3 regions of the Pseudomonas sp. GW821-FHT09C08 genome follow, and region 1 is predicted to be linked to each of the others. Evidence: predicted binding sites of a transcription regulator. Region 1 holds the regulator's gene; each other region holds the start of a gene.
What was found. The regulator sigma-54, encoded in region 1, starts transcription at its own class of promoters, with help from an activator protein. The targets are predictions, from matches to a motif close to ANTGGCATNNANNTTGCTNT.
Positions count from the first base shown of each region.

Region 2: a site for sigma-54 is predicted at 2,015-2,034, ahead of glnA (type I glutamate--ammonia ligase). Genes of this name have one in related genera too.
Region 3: a site for sigma-54 is predicted at 3,999-4,018, ahead of glnK (P-II family nitrogen regulator). Genes of this name have one in related genera too.

Region 1 is NZ_JBWKPG010000007.1:236,463-242,340, reverse strand. Features, by position in the region: gene lptC (LPS export ABC transporter periplasmic protein LptC) at 1-202, shown strand, start outside; gene lptA (lipopolysaccharide transport periplasmic protein LptA) at 189-764, shown strand; gene lptB (LPS export ABC transporter ATP-binding protein) at 764-1,489, shown strand; gene AC07OJ_RS23810 (RNA polymerase factor sigma-54) at 1,688-3,181, shown strand; gene hpf (ribosome hibernation-promoting factor, HPF/YfiA family) at 3,257-3,562, shown strand; gene ptsN (PTS IIA-like nitrogen regulatory protein PtsN) at 3,573-4,037, shown strand; gene rapZ (RNase adapter RapZ) at 4,040-4,897, shown strand; gene AC07OJ_RS23790 (HPr family phosphocarrier protein) at 4,914-5,186, shown strand; gene AC07OJ_RS23785 (ZIP family metal transporter) at 5,274-5,878, opposite strand, start outside.
Region 2 is NZ_JBWKPG010000005.1:385,163-391,040, forward strand. Features, by position in the region: gene typA (translational GTPase TypA) at 1-206, opposite strand, end outside; gene thiI (tRNA uracil 4-sulfurtransferase ThiI) at 346-1,800, opposite strand; gene glnA (type I glutamate--ammonia ligase) at 2,135-3,541, shown strand; gene AC07OJ_RS19730 (chorismate mutase) at 3,721-4,257, shown strand; gene glnL (nitrogen regulation protein NR(II)) at 4,622-5,707, shown strand; gene ntrC (nitrogen regulation protein NR(I)) at 5,704-5,878, shown strand, end outside.
Region 3 is NZ_JBWKPG010000003.1:329,047-334,924, forward strand. Features, by position in the region: gene AC07OJ_RS12505 (methyl-accepting chemotaxis protein) at 1-1,832, shown strand, start outside; gene AC07OJ_RS12510 (YifB family Mg chelatase-like AAA ATPase) at 1,884-3,380, opposite strand; gene AC07OJ_RS12515 (accessory factor UbiK family protein) at 3,544-3,804, opposite strand; gene glnK (P-II family nitrogen regulator) at 4,227-4,565, shown strand; gene AC07OJ_RS12525 (ammonium transporter) at 4,600-5,878, shown strand, end outside.

The DNA.
Region 1 (5,878 bases):
CACCGATGCGAAAAACCGCGACACCGTGATTACCAGCAGTCGCATGACCGTATTCCCGCAGAAGCAATATGCGCAGACCGAGCAAGACGTTAGAATCGACGGCGCTGGCGGTGTATCGACTGGCAAGGGAATGAAAGCGTATTTGAAAGAAAGCAGGATACACCTGCTATCGAACGTAAGAGGACAGTATGAGGCTCGTTAAAACTCTCCCTATTTTGCTCGGTCTGGGCGCAGCACTGGGAAGCGTGAGCGCCTGGGCTCTGCCGAACGATAGCCAGCAACCGATCCACATCTCGGCCGACGATGCGCAACTGGATGACAAGCAAGGCGTCGCCACCTACACCGGCGGCGTGATCATCACCCAAGGCTCGATGAAGATCACCGGCAACACGGTGACGCTGACTCGCACCCAATCCGGCGACATCGACGTGGTGACGTCAGTGGGCAACCTGGCTTACTTCGAACAGAAGCAGTCCGCGACCGATACCGGCCCGATGAAAGGCTATGGCAAGACCATCCAGTATCACGCCCAGCAGAATCGCATCGTGCTGATCGACCAGGCCAAGGTGCTCAGCCCTGACGGCAACTCCACGGAAGGTGAAAAAATCACCTATGACACCGTGAAGCAGGTCGCCAACGCCGGCCGCGCCACGGGCAGCAAGCTCAGCGCACCGCGTCCACGCATCGACATGGTTATCCAGCCGAAGAAGAAAGACGGCGCTGCCCAGCCTGCGCCTAAACCCGATGCGAAGAAGGCGAACTAATGGCAACCCTGAAAGCCCAGCATCTGGCCAAGGCTTATAAAAGCCGCCAGGTCGTGCGCGACGTCAGCCTGTCGATCGACAGCGGCCAGATCGTCGGCTTGCTCGGCCCCAACGGCGCCGGCAAGACTACCTGCTTCTACATGATCGTCGGCCTGGTCCAGGCGGACCAGGGTCGCGTCCTGATCGACGACCTCGACGTCAGCCACCAGCCGATGCACGGCCGCGCCCGTGCGGGCATTGGCTATCTTCCGCAAGAAGCGTCGATCTTCCGCAAGCTGTCGGTCTCCGACAACATCATGGCGATCCTCGAGACCCGCAAGGAACTCGACCGTGACGGCCGTCGCAAGGAGCTGGAAAGCCTGCTGCAGGAATTCCATATCAACCACATCCGCGACAACCTCGGCATGAGCCTGTCCGGTGGTGAGCGTCGCCGCGTGGAAATCGCCCGGGCGCTGGCCACTGCACCCAAGTTCATCCTGCTGGACGAACCGTTTGCCGGTGTCGACCCGATCTCGGTGGGTGATATCAAGCAGATCATCCACCACCTCAAGGCCAAGGGCATTGGCGTATTGATCACTGACCACAACGTCCGTGAGACCCTCGATATCTGCGAAACCGCGTATATCGTCAACGATGGCCAGCTGATCGCCGAAGGCGACTCCGCCACTATCCTGGCCAACGAACTGGTCAAGGAAGTGTACCTGGGTCACGAGTTCCGCCTGTAAGCCTGCCTGTTTGAAAAAGGCGGTGGCAGGCCGTTCGCCAAGGTGCGCGGGAGTCAATGAAAACCTCCGGATTTTTATTGTTACCGCGCTCTAGGCAAAGCCCCCGATATCAGGCATATAATTTGCTTATGTTTGGCGCTCACGCGCCCTGTCGTGGATGGCGCATTGCGCCGGCGAATAAGGTGTTAAGCCCCTGCCATGAAACCATCGCTAGTCCTGAGAATGGGCCAGCAGCTGACGATGACACCGCAGCTGCAACAGGCCATCCGCCTGCTCCAATTGTCGACCCTGGACCTGCAACAGGAAATCCAGGAGGCCCTGGAGTCCAATCCGATGCTCGAACGCCAGGAAGAAGGCGACGACTTCGATAATGCAGACCCGCTGGCCGACAACATCGAGCAAAAACCCAATTCCGACGTGCAGGAACCCTCCTACCAGGAAACCGCCCCAACGGTGGATAACCTTGAGGAAGGCGACTGGAACGAACGCATCCCCAACGAACTTCCCGTGGACACCGCCTGGGAAGACGTCTACCAGACCAGCGCCAGCAGCCTGCCCAGTAACGACGATGACGAATGGGACTTCACCACGCGCACCTCAGCCGGCGAGAGCCTGCAGAGCCATCTGCTGTGGCAACTGAACCTGGCGCCGATGTCGGACACCGATCGCCTGATCGCCGTGACCCTGATCGACTGCATCAATAACCAGGGTTATCTGGACGAAACGCTCGAAGAGATCCTCGAAGCCTTCGATCCGGAGCTGGATATCGAGCTGGACGAGATTGAAGCCGTCCTGCACCGCATCCAGCAGTTCGAGCCCGCCGGCATTGGCGCGCGCACCCTCAGTGAATGCCTGTTGCTGCAACTGCGCCAACTGCCAGCCAAGACCCCTTGGCTGGTCGAGGCCCAGCGCCTGGTGACCGACTATATCGACCTGCTCGGCAGCCGCGACTACAGCCAGCTGATGCGCCGCATGAAGCTCAAGGAAGACGACCTGCGCCAGGTCATCGAGCTGGTGCAGAGCCTCAACCCGCGTCCGGGCTCGCAGATCGAGTCCAGCGAAGCCGAATACGTGGTGCCTGACGTGATCGTGCGCAAGGACAACGAGCGCTGGCTGGTGGAGCTGAACCAGGAATCCGTGCCACGCCTGCGGGTCAACCCGCAATATGCCGGTTTTGTGCGCCGCGCCGACACCAGCGCCGACAACACCTTCATGCGCAACCAATTGCAGGAAGCGCGCTGGTTCATCAAGAGCCTGCAAAGCCGCAACGAAACCCTGATGAAAGTCGCCACCCAGATCGTCGAGCATCAGCGCGGCTTCCTGGAATATGGCGACGAAGCAATGAAACCGCTGGTCCTGCACGACATCGCCGAGGCGGTGGGCATGCACGAATCGACGATCTCGCGGGTGACCACGCAAAAATTCATGCATACCCCACGCGGTATATATGAGCTGAAATACTTTTTCTCCAGCCATGTCAGCACCTCTGAAGGCGGCGAATGCTCGTCCACGGCGATTCGCGCGATCATCAAAAAACTGGTTGCCGCGGAAAATCAGAAAAAGCCGTTGAGTGACAGCAAGATCGCTGGTTTACTGGAGGCACAAGGCATTCAGGTCGCCCGTCGAACCGTCGCCAAGTACCGCGAATCCCTTGGGATCGCGCCTTCCAGCGAGCGAAAGCGTTTGATGTGACGGGCGGGCCAAAGCGTTCCAGTGGCAGGCACCCCGGCCTGCCGCTTTATGCACTGGCAACGAAGGAGAAGCTGTATGCAAGTCAACATCAGTGGACACCAGCTGGAAGTCACCAAGCCCCTGCGTGAGTACACCGAGAGCAAGTTGAACAAACTTGCGGGGCATTTTGACAAGATCACCAACGTGCAGGTCATCATGGAGGTCGATAAGCTCAAGCAGAAAATCGAGGCCACCCTGCACGTACCGAATGCCAAGCTCGTCGCCAATGCGGAACATGAGGACATGTACGCGGCGATCGACTCGCTCTACGACAAGCTGGACCGCCAACTCATAAAGCATAAGGAAAAGAATCTGCACCTGATGCAAGGTACAGGTCGTTAACTCTCCCCCCATGATCCGACTTGAAACCATCCTGACCCCCGGCCGTTCCCTCGTGAACGTGCCGGGCGGCAGCAAAAAGAAAGCCCTCGAAGAAATTGCCAAACTGATCCATGGCCAAGTGCCTGAATTGGATGAGCAAGTTGTCTATGAGTCGCTGATCGCCCGTGAAAAACTGGGTTCGACCGGTTTTGGTAACGGCATCGCCATTCCACACTGCCGCCTGCAAGGCTGTGAAACACCTGTCAGCGCCTTGCTGCACATGGAAAAACCTATCGATTTCGACGCCATCGACGGCGCCCCGGTCGACCTGCTGTTTGTACTGCTGGTCCCACAGGCTGCCACCGATGCGCACCTGGAGCTGCTTCGGCAGATCGCCAGCATGCTCGACCGCAAGGAAGTACGCGACAAACTGCGCAGCGCTGCCACCAGTGAGGCGCTCTATCAGGTTGTCCTGGATGAACAAAACGGGCAGTAATCATGCGTTTGATCATCGTCAGCGGCCGCTCCGGCTCGGGTAAAAGCACCGCCCTCAATGTTCTTGAGGACAACGGTTTCTATTGCATCGACAACCTGCCCGCCGGCCTGCTGCCGGAATTGGCGGAACGTGCGTTGATCCACACCGAACTGGCGCAACCCCTGGTCGCTGTTTCGATTGACGCCCGCAACCTGCCCAGCCACCTTGAGCGCTTCCCGCAATTGCTCGAGGAAGTGCGCGCCAAACACATTCATTGCGATGTGCTGTACCTGGACGCCGACGAAGAGACGCTGCTCAAGCGCTTCTCCGAAACCCGCCGACGCCACCCGCTCAGCAGCCCTCATCGCTCGCTGGCTGAAGCCATCGAAGATGAGACCACGTTGCTGGGGCCGATCATCGACCTCGCCGACCTCAAGATCAACACCACCAGCCTCAACCTGTACCAGCTGCGCGATGCCATCAAGCTGCGCCTGCTGAATCAGCCGGAGCCTGGCACCGCATTTCTCGTGGAGTCTTTTGGCTTCAAGCGGGGCATGCCGGTGGACGCCGACCTCGTGTTCGATGTGCGTTGCCTGCCCAACCCCTATTGGAAACCGGAACTGCGTGATCAGTCCGGGCTGGATCAGCCGGTGGCCGATTACCTGGCAGCGCAGCCGGATGTGGAGGAGATGTTCCAGGACATCTCCAGCTACCTGCTCAAATGGCTGCCGCGCTTTGCCGCGAGCAACCGCGCCTATGTCACCATCGCCATCGGCTGCACCGGCGGCCACCACCGTTCCGTCTACCTGACCGAGCGCCTGGGCCAGGTGCTGCAACAAACCCTCAAGAACGTCCAGGTTCGCCACCGCGACCTTAGCTGAAAGGAACACCCCCGCGATGCCCGCTCTGGAAATTGAAATCATCAACAAGCTGGGCCTGCACGCCCGCGCCTCGGCCAAATTCGTCGGTGTTGCCGGGCAGTTTCCCTGTCAGATCCGCGCCGGGCGCACCCCGGAATCCATGGTCGACGGCAAGAGCATCATGGCCATGATGATGCTGGCTGCCGGCAAGGGCACCAAGATTCATCTGAAGACCGAAGGTGAGCAGGAAGACGAAGCAATGGCCGCACTGGTGGCATTGATCAATAACTTCTTCGACGAAGGCGAATAACCTTCCGTAGGAGCCCGGCTTGCCGGCGATAGCGTCCTTCAAGACCGCGACCGAGCGCCGGCGAGCCAGCTCTTAACAGGGAGCGGTTTACCCCAGGGCTGTATCCATCACCATCATCAAGCAGAACCCGATGCACAACCCCAGGCTGGCGAGCTTCTCATGACCATTGCGCCGCGACTCCGGGATCACTTCGTGGGTCACCACTAACAGCATCGCGCCAGCAGCCAGGGCCAGGCCCAACGGCAACAGCACCTCGGCCAAACTCACCAGCCATGCGCAAAGCACTGCAAATACCGGCTCCACCAAGCCTGACGCGGCTCCGATCAGGAAGGCCTTGACCCGCGACATCCCGGCCCCGGCCAATACCAACGCAATCACCAGCCCTTCGGGCACGTCCTGCAAGGCAATGCCCATGGCCAAGCTATCGGCGTCCGGCATGCCGCCGCCGGCGGAAACGCCCACCGCCATGCCTTCCGGAATGTTGTGGGCAATAATGGCAAACACGAACAGCCAGATGCGCGGCGGGATCACCGGGTTGTCCGGCGTGCCCACCAACATTTCCGGGCTTGCGCCGGAGACCTTGCGGTCAACCAGATACAACCCGAATGCACCCAGCATGATGCCGAAGCTGATCAAGCCACTGGCGCCCCAGGGCGAGAGCCCGAGGCCTTCAGCCGCGGCAATGCCCGGCA
Region 2 (5,878 bases), on a different contig from region 1:
TGGTAGCCGTTCCAGTTGATAGCGGTGTTTTTTGCCAGGATGGTAATACCGCGCTCTTTTTCCTGGTCGTTGGAGTCCATCACGCGCTCGTCGTTGAGCTCGTTGCGCTCCAGGGTGCCGGATTGACGCAGGAGTTTGTCTACCAGGGTGGTTTTACCATGGTCAACGTGAGCAATGATGGCGATGTTACGTAGATTTTCGATCACTTGTGTATCTCGATCAGAGGATTCGGTGTGCTGACAGGTCGTGGCAGCGATTAACAGTAGAGTCAGGCCTTGCCGTTACAGCTTGACGGCAGAGTCGGGGGGCCGGTGACGCAGGCCACAGGCAAACAGCCCCGGGCTCTTAGCTCGGTCGATAAACGCGCACATTGGCATACCCCTCACTGAGCAAATGGTGAGCATGCAGGCGACTCATCACGCCTTTGTCGCAATACAGCAGGTACTGACGGCTGTTATCCAGTTCCTTGAAACGCGCGTTCAATGCATAGAACGGCAGCGTTTGTACGTCGATGCCGGCGATCTCCAGCGGCTCATCTTCAGCGGCATCCGGGTGACGGATGTCGACGACGATCTGGCCGGCCAGGGCTTCGCTGACTTCTTCGATCTGCACATCCTGGCCCAGTTCATCGATGACACGATCGATCGGGACCAGCTTGGCGTTCTCGAGCGCACGCTCCAGAATCGCCATGTCGAATTCTTTTTCTTCATGCTCCACGCGGTGACGCTTGGCGTGGGTCTTGGGGTTCACCGAGATGACCCCGCAGTACTCGGGCATGTGCTTGGCAAAGTCGGCAGTGCCGATCTGCTCTGCCAGGTCGATGATGTCCTGCTTGTGGCTGGCGATCAGCGGGCGCAAGACCAGCTTCTCGGTGACACAATCGATGATCGACAGGTTCGGCAGCGTCTGGCTGGACACCTGGGAGATCGCTTCACCGGTCACCAGCGCGTCGATCTGCAATTGATCGGCGATTCGGGACGCAGCGCGCAACATCATACGCTTCAATACTACGCCCATATGACTGTTATCGACTTTGCCGAGAATTTCGCCCAGCACTTCCTCGAACGGTACGCTCACAAATAGCACGCGCTGGGAGCTGCCGTACTTCTTCCAGATAAAGTGCGCGACTTCCATCACGCCCAATTCGTGTGCACGCCCGCCCAGGTTAAAGAAGCAGAAGTGGCTCATCAGGCCGCGGCGCATGATCTGGTAGGCCGCCACCGTGGAATCGAAACCGCCGGACATCAGGACCAGGGTCTGTTCCAGGGCGCCCAGCGGGTAGCCGCCGATGCTGTCGTGCTGGCTGTGGATCACAAACAACCGTTGGTCGCGAATTTCCATGCGCACTTCAATTTGCGGCGCCTTGAGGGAAATTCCGGCGGCGCCGCACTCGCGACGCAGCTTGCTGCCGACGTATTTTTCGACATCCATGGAGCTGAACGGGTGCTTGCCGGCACGCTTGCAGCGCACCGAAAAAATCTTGCCTTCCAGCGCGCTGCCGTAGTGCTGCTTGCACTTTTCGGTGATGTCGTCGAAGTCGCCCAGCGGGTACTCGTCGACCTGCAGGAAATGCGCGATGCCTGGCATGCAGCTCAGGCGCTCAGTCATATCCTTCAAGGCTTTGGCGTCGGTTACGCGGGTTTCCAGCTCGAGGTTGTCCCACACGCCGTTCACCACCACAGCCGGGTCCAGATCGCGGAGCACGGCACGGATGTTCTTGGCCAACTGACGGATGAAACGCGTCCGTACCGGTCGGCTCTTGATGGTGATCTCGGGGAAGACTTTAACGATTAATTTCATGGAAACAGCGCGCGCAGGGCCTGCCGAAAAAGGGGGGCGCGGATTATAGCGGAAATCGCTCAAGGTTTAACCAGTTAATATGCATCAGCCGCTTCACGCACCAAAACGGGTCATTTATAGAAATTAACGCTACATTGCAGTGCGTTATTTATTCCGTTTCAGCGGATTGCACCTTTATAGGGGCCATTTTGAAGCAAAAAGGCCATGTTGGCGCACTGGCATGCAATTTGCTCTCTTGTGAGGCAGGTTGCCATGGCGGAGTATCCGCGCCGGCATCACCCACATTCTAAGGGCTAACTCCACTACCCCAGCCCGAAGCCACCCGGAGGACACCATGTCGAAGTCGGTTCAACTCATCAAAGATCATGACGTTAAATGGATTGATCTGCGCTTCACGGACACAAAAGGCACTCAGCACCACGTGACCATGCCGGCTCGCGACGCGCTGGATGATGCTTTCTTCGAAGAAGGCAAAATGTTCGACGGCTCCTCCATCGCCGGCTGGAAAGGCATCGAAGCTTCCGACATGATCCTGATGCCGGACGACAGCACTGCCGTACTGGACCCGTTCACCGAAGAAGCCACCCTGATCCTGGTGTGCGACGTGATCGAGCCTTCGACCATGCAGGGCTACGACCGCGACCCACGTGCGATCGCCAAGCGTGCCGAGGAATACCTGAAGTCCACCGGTATCGGTGACACCGTATTCGTAGGCCCAGAGCCAGAATTCTTCATCTTCGACCAAGTCAAGTTCAAGTCCGACATCTCCGGCTCGATGTTCAAGATCTACTCAGAGCAAGGTTCGTGGATGTCCGACCAGGACGTGGAAGGCGGCAACCATGGCCACCGTCCAGGCATCAAAGGCGGCTACTTCCCGGTTCCACCGTTCGACCACGACCACGAAATCCGTACCTCCATGTGCAACGCCATGGAAGACATGGGCCTGGTCATCGAAGTGCACCACCACGAAGTGGCCACTGCCGGCCAGAACGAAATCGGTGTGAAGTTCAACACCCTGGTTGCCAAGGCTGACGAAGTTCAGACCCTGAAGTACTGCGTACACAACACTGCCGTGGCCTACGGCCGTACCGCTACCTTCATGCCTAAGCCACTGTACGGCGATAACGGTTCGGGTATGCACGTTCACCTGTCCATCGCCAAAGAAGGCAAGAACACCTTCGCTGGCGAAGGTTATGCCGGCCTGTCCGACACCGCCCTGTACTTCATCGGCGGCATCATCAAGCACGGTAAGGCCCTGAACGGCTTCACCAACCCGTCGACCAACTCCTACAAGCGTCTGGTCCCAGGTTTCGAAGCACCAGTGATGCTGGCCTACTCGGCTCGCAACCGTTCTGCCTCGATCCGTATTCCTTACGTGTCCAGCCCTCGCGCTCGCCGTATCGAAGCACGCTTCCCGGATCCAGCAGCCAACCCGTACCTGGCCTTCGCTGCCCTGGTAATGGCCGGCCTGGACGGTATCCAGAACAAGATCCACCCTGGCGACGCCGCCGACAAAAACTTGTACGACCTGCCGCCTGAAGAGGCCAAAGAGATCCCACAAGTGTGCGGCAGCCTGAAAGAAGCCCTGGAAGAGCTGGACAAGGGCCGTGCGTTCCTGACCAAAGGCGGCGTATTCAGCGACGACTTCATCGATGCCTACATCGAGCTGAAAAGCGCAGAAGAAATCAAAGTACGCACCTTCGTACACCCACTGGAATACGAGCTGTACTACAGCTGCTGATCCGGTAGCGCTGCGTAACGCGGCGTGATGAAAAAGACCTCCTTCGGGAGGTCTTTTTTTTGCCTGCACATCATGAAAAATGCAGGCTCGGGCTCGCGCGTGATTGCGCCGCATCCAGTACCTGTTGTATTGACTGACACTGCCATCGCGGGCAAGCCCGCTCCCACAGGAGATCGCCTTTGAAGCTTCGACTTGCCTCTGTCCTATTATTTATCAGCGCCAATGCACTCGCCGCCCCACCGACCCTGGAGCCTTTGCTCAACAGCATCGCCGAACGCCTGGAGATTGCCGATCAGGTCGCGCTGAGCAAGTGGGACAGCAAAAAGCCCGTGGAAGACAAGCAGCGCGAGCAAGAAGTGATCGCCAGCGTCATCGCCCAGGCGCCAACCTACAAGCTGGCGCCCGCCGCGGCCGAGCAGTTTTTCTCGGCGCAGATCGAAGCGAACAAACTGGTGCAGTACACCCATCTGTCCGACTGGCAGTTCCAGGGCAAGGCGCCGGACGATCCGCGACCGGACCTGGTCAAGCAGATCCGCCCGAAACTGGATGAACTGCAAAAACGCCTGCTGCAGCAACTCGCCGACTTCACCCCGCAGCGCACCGACGCGCAGTGCCCGCAATGGCTCGCCTCAGCCGTGCACGAGCCACTCAATGATCCGCTGCGCCAACTGGCAATGATCCGCGCCACCGCCGAGCTGTGCATCAACAAGGGTTAAAAAGCTGCAACCCCATCAAAAACTGTGGGAGCTGGCTTGCCTGCGATAGCGGCGGTGCATTCACCATCGATAGCGCAGCCAAGCCAGCGCCTCCATGCGCGCAACCTTTCAAGTCATCCCCTCACTTCCTGAACAACCTTCACAAAACCGCACTATATTGGTGCGATAGGCTGCACCCTTCCCACCTGTCCAGCCCATTTTGGTTCGATTCTTCCCGATCAAGCTGGCAGAACGCCACAGTTTCGCGCCTAAAACCCCTATTTCAGGGCTTTAACGCTTCTTTTCGGAGCCTTGGTTTGGTTTTTGCATTTTCCTTGTATCAGCGTGTGCCTCAAGCCCGCGCCATGCTCCAAAAGAGGTCCTGATGACCATCAGCGATGCACTGCACCGTTTGCTACTCGACAACCTGACCACCGCGACCATTCTGCTCAATGACGACCTGCGCCTTGAGTACATGAACCCGGCGGCGGAGATGCTCCTGGCCATCAGCGGCCAGCGCAGCCATGGGCAGTTCATCAGCGAGCTGTTCACCGAATCGGCCGAAGCCTTGAGTTCGTTGCGCCAGGCGGTGGAGCAGGCACACCCGTTTACCAAGCGCGAGGCAATGCTCACGGCCCTGACCGGCCAGACGCTGACCGTCGACTACGCCGTGACCCCGATCCTGAGCAACGGCGCCACCCTGCTGCTGCTCGAAGTCCACCCCCGCGATCGCCTGCTGCGCATTACCAAGGAGGAAGCGCAGTTGTCCAAGCAGGAAACCAGCAAGATGCTGGTGCGCGGCCTGGCCCACGAGATCAAGAACCCCCTCGGCGGGATTCGCGGCGCGGCGCAGCTGTTGGCCCGTGAGCTGCCGGACGAGAACCTCAAGGACTACACCAACGTCATCATCGAGGAAGCCGACCGCCTGCGGAACCTGGTGGACCGCATGCTCGGCTCCAACAAGCTGCCGTCGCTGGCGATGACCAACGTGCACGAGGTGCTGGAGCGTGTCTGCCAACTGGTCGAAGCCGAAAGCCAGGGTTGCATCACCTTGGTGCGCGACTACGACCCGAGCATTCCCGACGTCTTGATCGACCGCGAGCAGATGATCCAGGCGGTGCTCAATATCGTGCGCAACGCCATGCAGGCGATCAGCAGCCAGAACGAACTGCGCCTGGGCCGCATCAGCCTGCGCACCCGTGCCCTGCGCCAATTCACCATTGGCCACGTGCGCCATCGCCTGGTGACCAAGGTCGAGATCATCGACAACGGCCCGGGCATTCCTGCGGAACTGCAGGAAACCATTTTCTTTCCCATGGTCAGCGGCCGTCCGGACGGTACCGGGCTGGGCCTGGCCATCACCCAGAACATCATCAGCCAGCACCAGGGTCTGATCGAATGTGAAAGCCATCCTGGCCACACCACGTTCTCGATCTTTCTGCCTCTGGAACAAGGAGCCCCATCGACATGAGCCGTAGTGAAACTGTCTGGATCGTCGATGACGACCGTTCTATCCGCTGGGTCCTCGAGAAAGCCTTGCAACAGGAAGGCATGACCACCCAGAGCTTCGACAGCGCCGACGGGGTGATGAGTCGCCTGGCTCGCCAGCAGCCGGATGTGATCATCTCCGACATCCGCATGC
Region 3 (5,878 bases), on a different contig from region 1:
GCGAGGCGCGGCTGCTCGCCGATCAACTCAACACCTTCCACAGCACCTTGCGCGAAAGTACCCAGCGCTTGAGCGGGCTGTTTGAAAAGCGCTTCGGCGCCGGGTTGAGCGTGCATGCGGATCAACCGGTTACCGTCGCCGGGATGCAGACGCCAGGCCTGTACCTGGGCAATGACGTGTTGAACAACGATTTCGATGAGGTCGATGAATTCAAGGACACCTCCGGCGGCGTGGCTACGGTGTTTGTGCGCAGTGGCGAAGACTTCATCCGTGTCAGCACGTCCTTGACCAAGCAGGATGGCAGTCGCGCCATCGGCACGGTGCTGGATCATCAGCACCCGGCGTATCAGCGCCTGCTTGCCGGGCAGAGTTATGTGGGCCGTGCGGTGCTGTTCGAACGTTCCTACATGACCCAGTACACACCGGTGCGCGACGCGGCCGGCAAGGTGATCGCGGTGCTGTTTGTCGGCTTCGACTACACCGACGCGCAGAATGCCCAATTCGAAAACCTCAAGCGCTTCCGCATCGGCAAGACCGGCTCTCTTGCGTTGCTGGACGAACAGAAGCGCTGGCTGGTGCCGCCCGCTGGCGTGCAGGCACTGGATCAGGCAATCCCGGTGATGCTCGACCTGGCGAAGAAGCCGGGCGAGGGCCGTTTCTGGAGCGACAAGAACGAAGACTTCTACAGCGTCTCGGTGCCCTTCGAAGGCGGCCCGTGGTCGGTGGTCGCGAGCATGCCCAAGGCTGAGATCCGCGAAGTCACCTGGGCCGTGGGTATCCGCCTGGTGATCGGCAGCGTGCTGGCGATGCTGTTCGCGGTCGGCGCGGCGGTATGGCTGTTGCGCAGCAAACTGCAGCCGTTGAGTGATCTGGTGAGTCAGGCCGAGGCCTTGGGCGCCGGTGATTTGAGTGCCCGCTTGAACGTGTCCAGCCATGACGAAATCGGCCAGTTGGCACGCAGCTTCAACCAGATGGGCGAGGCGCTGTCGACCATGGTTTCGCACATTCGCAGCGCAGCCGAAGAAGTTAATAGCCGTGCCCAGGCCTTGTCCGGGTTGTCTGGCGGGGCTTATGAGGGCATGGAGCAACAGTCGGGCGAAATCACCAGCATGGCCGGCGCGGTGGAAGAGTTCAGCGCCACCTCGCTGAACATCGCCGACAACATGGGCAATACCGAGCGCCTGGCGCAGGAAAACGCGCAGCAGACCCGGATTGGCCGTACCTCGATGCAAGAGGCGTCGTCGTCTCTTGAGCACATCGCCACTGCGCTGAACAGCACCGCCACGGTGATCAACACCCTCGGCCAGCGCTCCCAGGAAATCGGCGGGATCGTCGGCGTGATCACCTCGATCGCCGAACAGACCAACCTGCTGGCGCTTAACGCCGCCATCGAAGCCGCGCGGGCCGGTGAACAGGGTCGTGGGTTCGCCGTGGTCGCCGATGAAGTGCGCAACCTGGCGTCGCGTACCCGCCAGGCCACTGATGAGATTTCCGGGATGATCCAGAGTATCCAGCAGGAAACCGGCAATGCCATCAGCACCATGGAGCACGGCAATGTGTTGATGCAGGAAGGCCTGTCGCGCAACGCCGACGTGGCCTCGGCCCTGGCACGGATCGACGAACAGAGCCGCTCGGCCGGCCAGCAGTTTGCCGCGATCACCACCGCCACCCAGGAGCAGAGCAGCACCGCGACCTTGCTCAGCAGCAACTTGCAGAGCATTGCGCTGGCCAACAGCGAGCAGCGTGAAGTGGTGTCGAACCTGGCGATTACGGCCAAAGAGCTGGAGACGCTGGCAGCGAGCTTGCGGCATGAGGTGGATCGGTTTCGCTGAAACTGGATTGGCGCACACTTCCTGCCCAGGCCCTGCTGATGCTCAAAAGGCTCAGGTGATCGCTGCCGGACGATATTGCAGCGCCTCTTGCAGGTGATGGCGAGCGATAGTGTCTGCTTGTTCCAGGTCCGCCAGCGTGCGCGCTACCTTGAGCAGCCGGTGGGCCGCGCGCAGCGACAATGTCAGTCGCTCGCAAGCGGTCTCCAGCCAGCTTTCGTCGACCTTTGCCAGCGTGCAATGCTTGCGCAGCCCCGGTAGATCCAGGAAGGCATTGGCGCAGCCCTGGCGCTTCAGCTGACGCTCCCGGGATTCGGCAACCTGCGCCGATGCCTTCGCCGTGTTATCGCCATCCTGCAGGGTCGGGTTCAGCGCGGTGGTCTCCCGGGCGACGGTGACGTGCAAGTCGATCCGGTCCAGCAGCGGCCCGGAGAGTTTGTTGCGATAGCGCTGAATCTGCTCCGGCGTGCACCGACAGCGCCCGCTGGGATCGCCCATGTAGCCGCAGGGGCAGGGGTTCATCGCCGCCACCAGTTGAAAGCGCGCCGGGAAACTCACGCGGTCGCGGGCGCGGGAAATCACGATATGCCCCGATTCAAGGGGCTCGCGCAGCACCTCCAGGACCTTGCGATCAAACTCCGGCAACTCATCCAGGAACAACACCCCGTGATGGGCCAAGGTGATTTCCCCCGGCTGCGGCTTCGAGCCGCCGCCCACCAAGGCCGGGCCTGATGCAGAGTGGTGCGGCTGACGAAACGGTCGGTGCGGCCAATGGCTCAGCGGCGCGAGGCTGACCACTGACTGAATCGCTGCCACTTCCAGGGCTTCCTGTTCACTCAATGGGGGCAATAATCCAGGCAGGCGGCTGGCGAGCAAGGTCTTGCCGGTGCCGGGCGGTCCGCTCAGCAACAGGTTGTGCGCGCCTGCAGCGGCAACCAGCAGAGCACGCTTGGCCATTGACTGGCCTTGCACTTCGCTCAGGTCCGGGTACGGCTTGTTCAGGTACAGCAGTCCATCGGACTTGTAGGGCTCAATCGGCGCATGCCCGTTCAGGTGTGCCACCACTTGGAGCAAATGGTCGACTGCGATCACCGTCAGCCCGGACGCCAGACACGCTTCCTCGGCATTCGCCCGGGGCACTATCACGGTGCGTCCGGCCTTGCGTGCTGCCAGCGCCGCGGGCAGCACGCCTTTCACCGCCCGCACCGCGCCGGACAGTGCCAGTTCGCCCAGGCATTCCACGTTATCCAGGGTCAGCGCCGGCACCTGCACGCTGGCCGCCAGGATCCCCAAGGCAATCGCCAGATCAAAACGCCCGCCGTCCTTGGGCAGGTCGGCGGGCGCGAGGTTGAGGGTGATCCGGCGGTCGGGGTATTTCAGCGCTGAATTGAGAATGGCACTGCGTACACGGTCCTTGCTTTCCTTGACTGCGGTTTCCGGTAAACCCACCAGAGTCAGGGACGGCAACCCATTGGCCATATGCACTTCGACGGTGACGGCAGGGGCTTCGACGCCAATTTGGGCGCGGCTGTGGACAATGGCGAGGGACATGCTCGTTCCTTGAAAGGGAGGGCCGCTTCCTGCGGTTTTTCAAGGGTAGACGAGCTGGATTAGAGCGGGGCGTGGAGGTTTTACAGAACGTATCCAGAGAACGAGGCAGAACAAATGTGGGAGCGGGCAAGCCTGCTGCCACATTTTGACCCCGTTGCGTCAGTTACTCGGCCGGGGGTGTCAACCGCGCTTCCAGCTCAGCCACTTTGGCTTCCAGGCTCTCCAACCGCGCACGTGTGCGGGCCAGCACGACCATCTGGCTATCAAACTCTTCGCGGCTCACCAGGTCGAGTTTGCTGAAGCCGCTTTGCAGCAGCGCCTTGAACTGGCTTTCGATTTCATTGCGGGGCAGCGGGGTGTCGCCGCTGAACAGGCGAGAGGCGTGGCCGCTCAGGGCATCGAGGAGATCTTTGGGCGCGAGCATGGGAAATATTCCGGAAAACTGTTGGCCGGCAGTGTATCACGCAGCGTCTATAGTGATTTTCACGGCCTGCCGCGCACGCTTTTCGCGCAGCTGGCCGTAGGGCGACGCACTGTTTTTGTGCGCATTGCGTTCGCCAGAAAGCCCCGCAGGTGGGCATAAGTGAGCAAAGGACTGATTTCAGTGATTTTTACGGAGCTGGCAAGGTTTCTGCTTAGACGATCATGACCCATGCACTGATGCAGTCGCTGTGACGAATGCAGTGCGCCGACGGATCAGGGGTACAGGTTTCGTCACCAGTGGTTCGCTGGCGTCGCCACGGCAATTGCCCTTGCGACGACGCGTTACAAAGCCAGGCACTGCGCTTAGACTTGAGACGGGTTTGTTTTCCTGGGGCAAGTCCACCAATTCGGGAGAGAGTTTTCATGAAGCTAGTCACTGCCATCATCAAGCCGTTCAAGTTGGACGATGTACGCGAGTCGTTGTCCGAGATCGGCGTGCAGGGCATTACCGTTACTGAGGTCAAAGGCTTCGGTCGGCAGAAGGGTCACACCGAGCTGTATCGCGGCGCGGAATACGTGGTCGATTTCCTGCCGAAGGTGAAGATTGATGTCGCCATTGACGACAAGGATCTTGACCGGGTTATCGAGGCGATAACCAAGGCCGCCAACACCGGCAAGATCGGTGACGGCAAGATCTTCGTGGTCAATCTGGAACAGGCTATTCGCATCCGTACCGGCGAAACCGATACCGACGCAATCTAAGCCGCCAAACCCCAACGCCCCAGGAGAAAACAATATGACTCTGCGTAAATTCGCAGGGCTCGGAGCCCTGTTGTCCATCGTAATGCCCAGCCTGGCCATGGCGGCAGACGAAGTGGCTGCTCCAGTCCTCAATTCCGGCGACACTGCATGGATGCTCACATCCACTGCGCTGGTGCTGTTCATGACCATTCCAGGCCTGGCGCTGTTCTACGGCGGCATGGTGCGTTCCAAAAACATTCTTTCCGTGATGATGCAGTGCTTCGCCATCACCGGCCTGATCACCATCCTGTGGTTCGTGTACGGCTACAGCATGGCGTTCGACACCACCGGGATGGAAGCGGGCGTCGTCAACTTCAACTCGTTCGTCGGCGGCTTGTCCAAATTGTTCCTGTCGGGCGTGACCCCTGCGAGCATCACCGGCCCTGCGGCGCTGTTCCCTGAGGCGGTGTTCGTCACCTTCCAGATGACCTTCGCGATCATCACCCCGGCGCTGATCGTCGGTGCCTTCGCCGAGCGTATGAAATTCTCCGCGATGCTGATCTTCATGGGCGTCTGGTTCACCCTGGTCTACGCACCGATTGCCCACATGGTCTGGGGCGGCCCGGGTTCGTTGCTGGGCGACTGGGGCGTGCTGGACTTCGCAGGCGGCACCGTGGTGCACATCAACGCCGGTGTGGCTGGCCTGGTGGCGTGCCTGGTACTCGGCAAGCGCAAAGGCTTCCCGACCACCCCAATGGCGCCGCACAACCTCGGTTACACCCTGGTGGGTGCCGCGATGCTGTGGGTCGGCTGGTTCGGCTTCAACGCCGGCTCCGCAGCGGCAGCCAACGGCACTGCCGGCATGGCGATGCTGGTCACCCAGATCGCTACCGCTGCTGCAGCGCTGGGCTGGATGTTCGCCGAGTGGGTCACCCACGGTAAGCCAAGCGCGCTGGGCATTGCCTCGGGTGTGGTCGCTGGCCTGGTGGCAATCACGCCAGCCGCTGGCACCGTGGGCCCGATGGGCGCCCTGGTGATCGGTCTGGCTGCCGGTGTGGTGTGCTTCTTCTGCGCCACGACGCTGAAACGCAAGCTGGGCTACGACGACTCCCTGGACGCCTTCGGCGTGCACGGTATCGGCGGTATCCTCGGCGCAATCCTGACCGGCGTGTTCGCTGCCCCTTCGCTGGGCGGCTTCAACGCGGCCACCACTGACATCGCGGCGCAAGTCTGGATCCAGTGCAAAGGCGTCGGCTTCACTGTGATCTACACAGCCATCGTGACCTTCATCATCCTCAAGGTGCTGGACGTGGTGATGGGCCTGCGTGTGACCG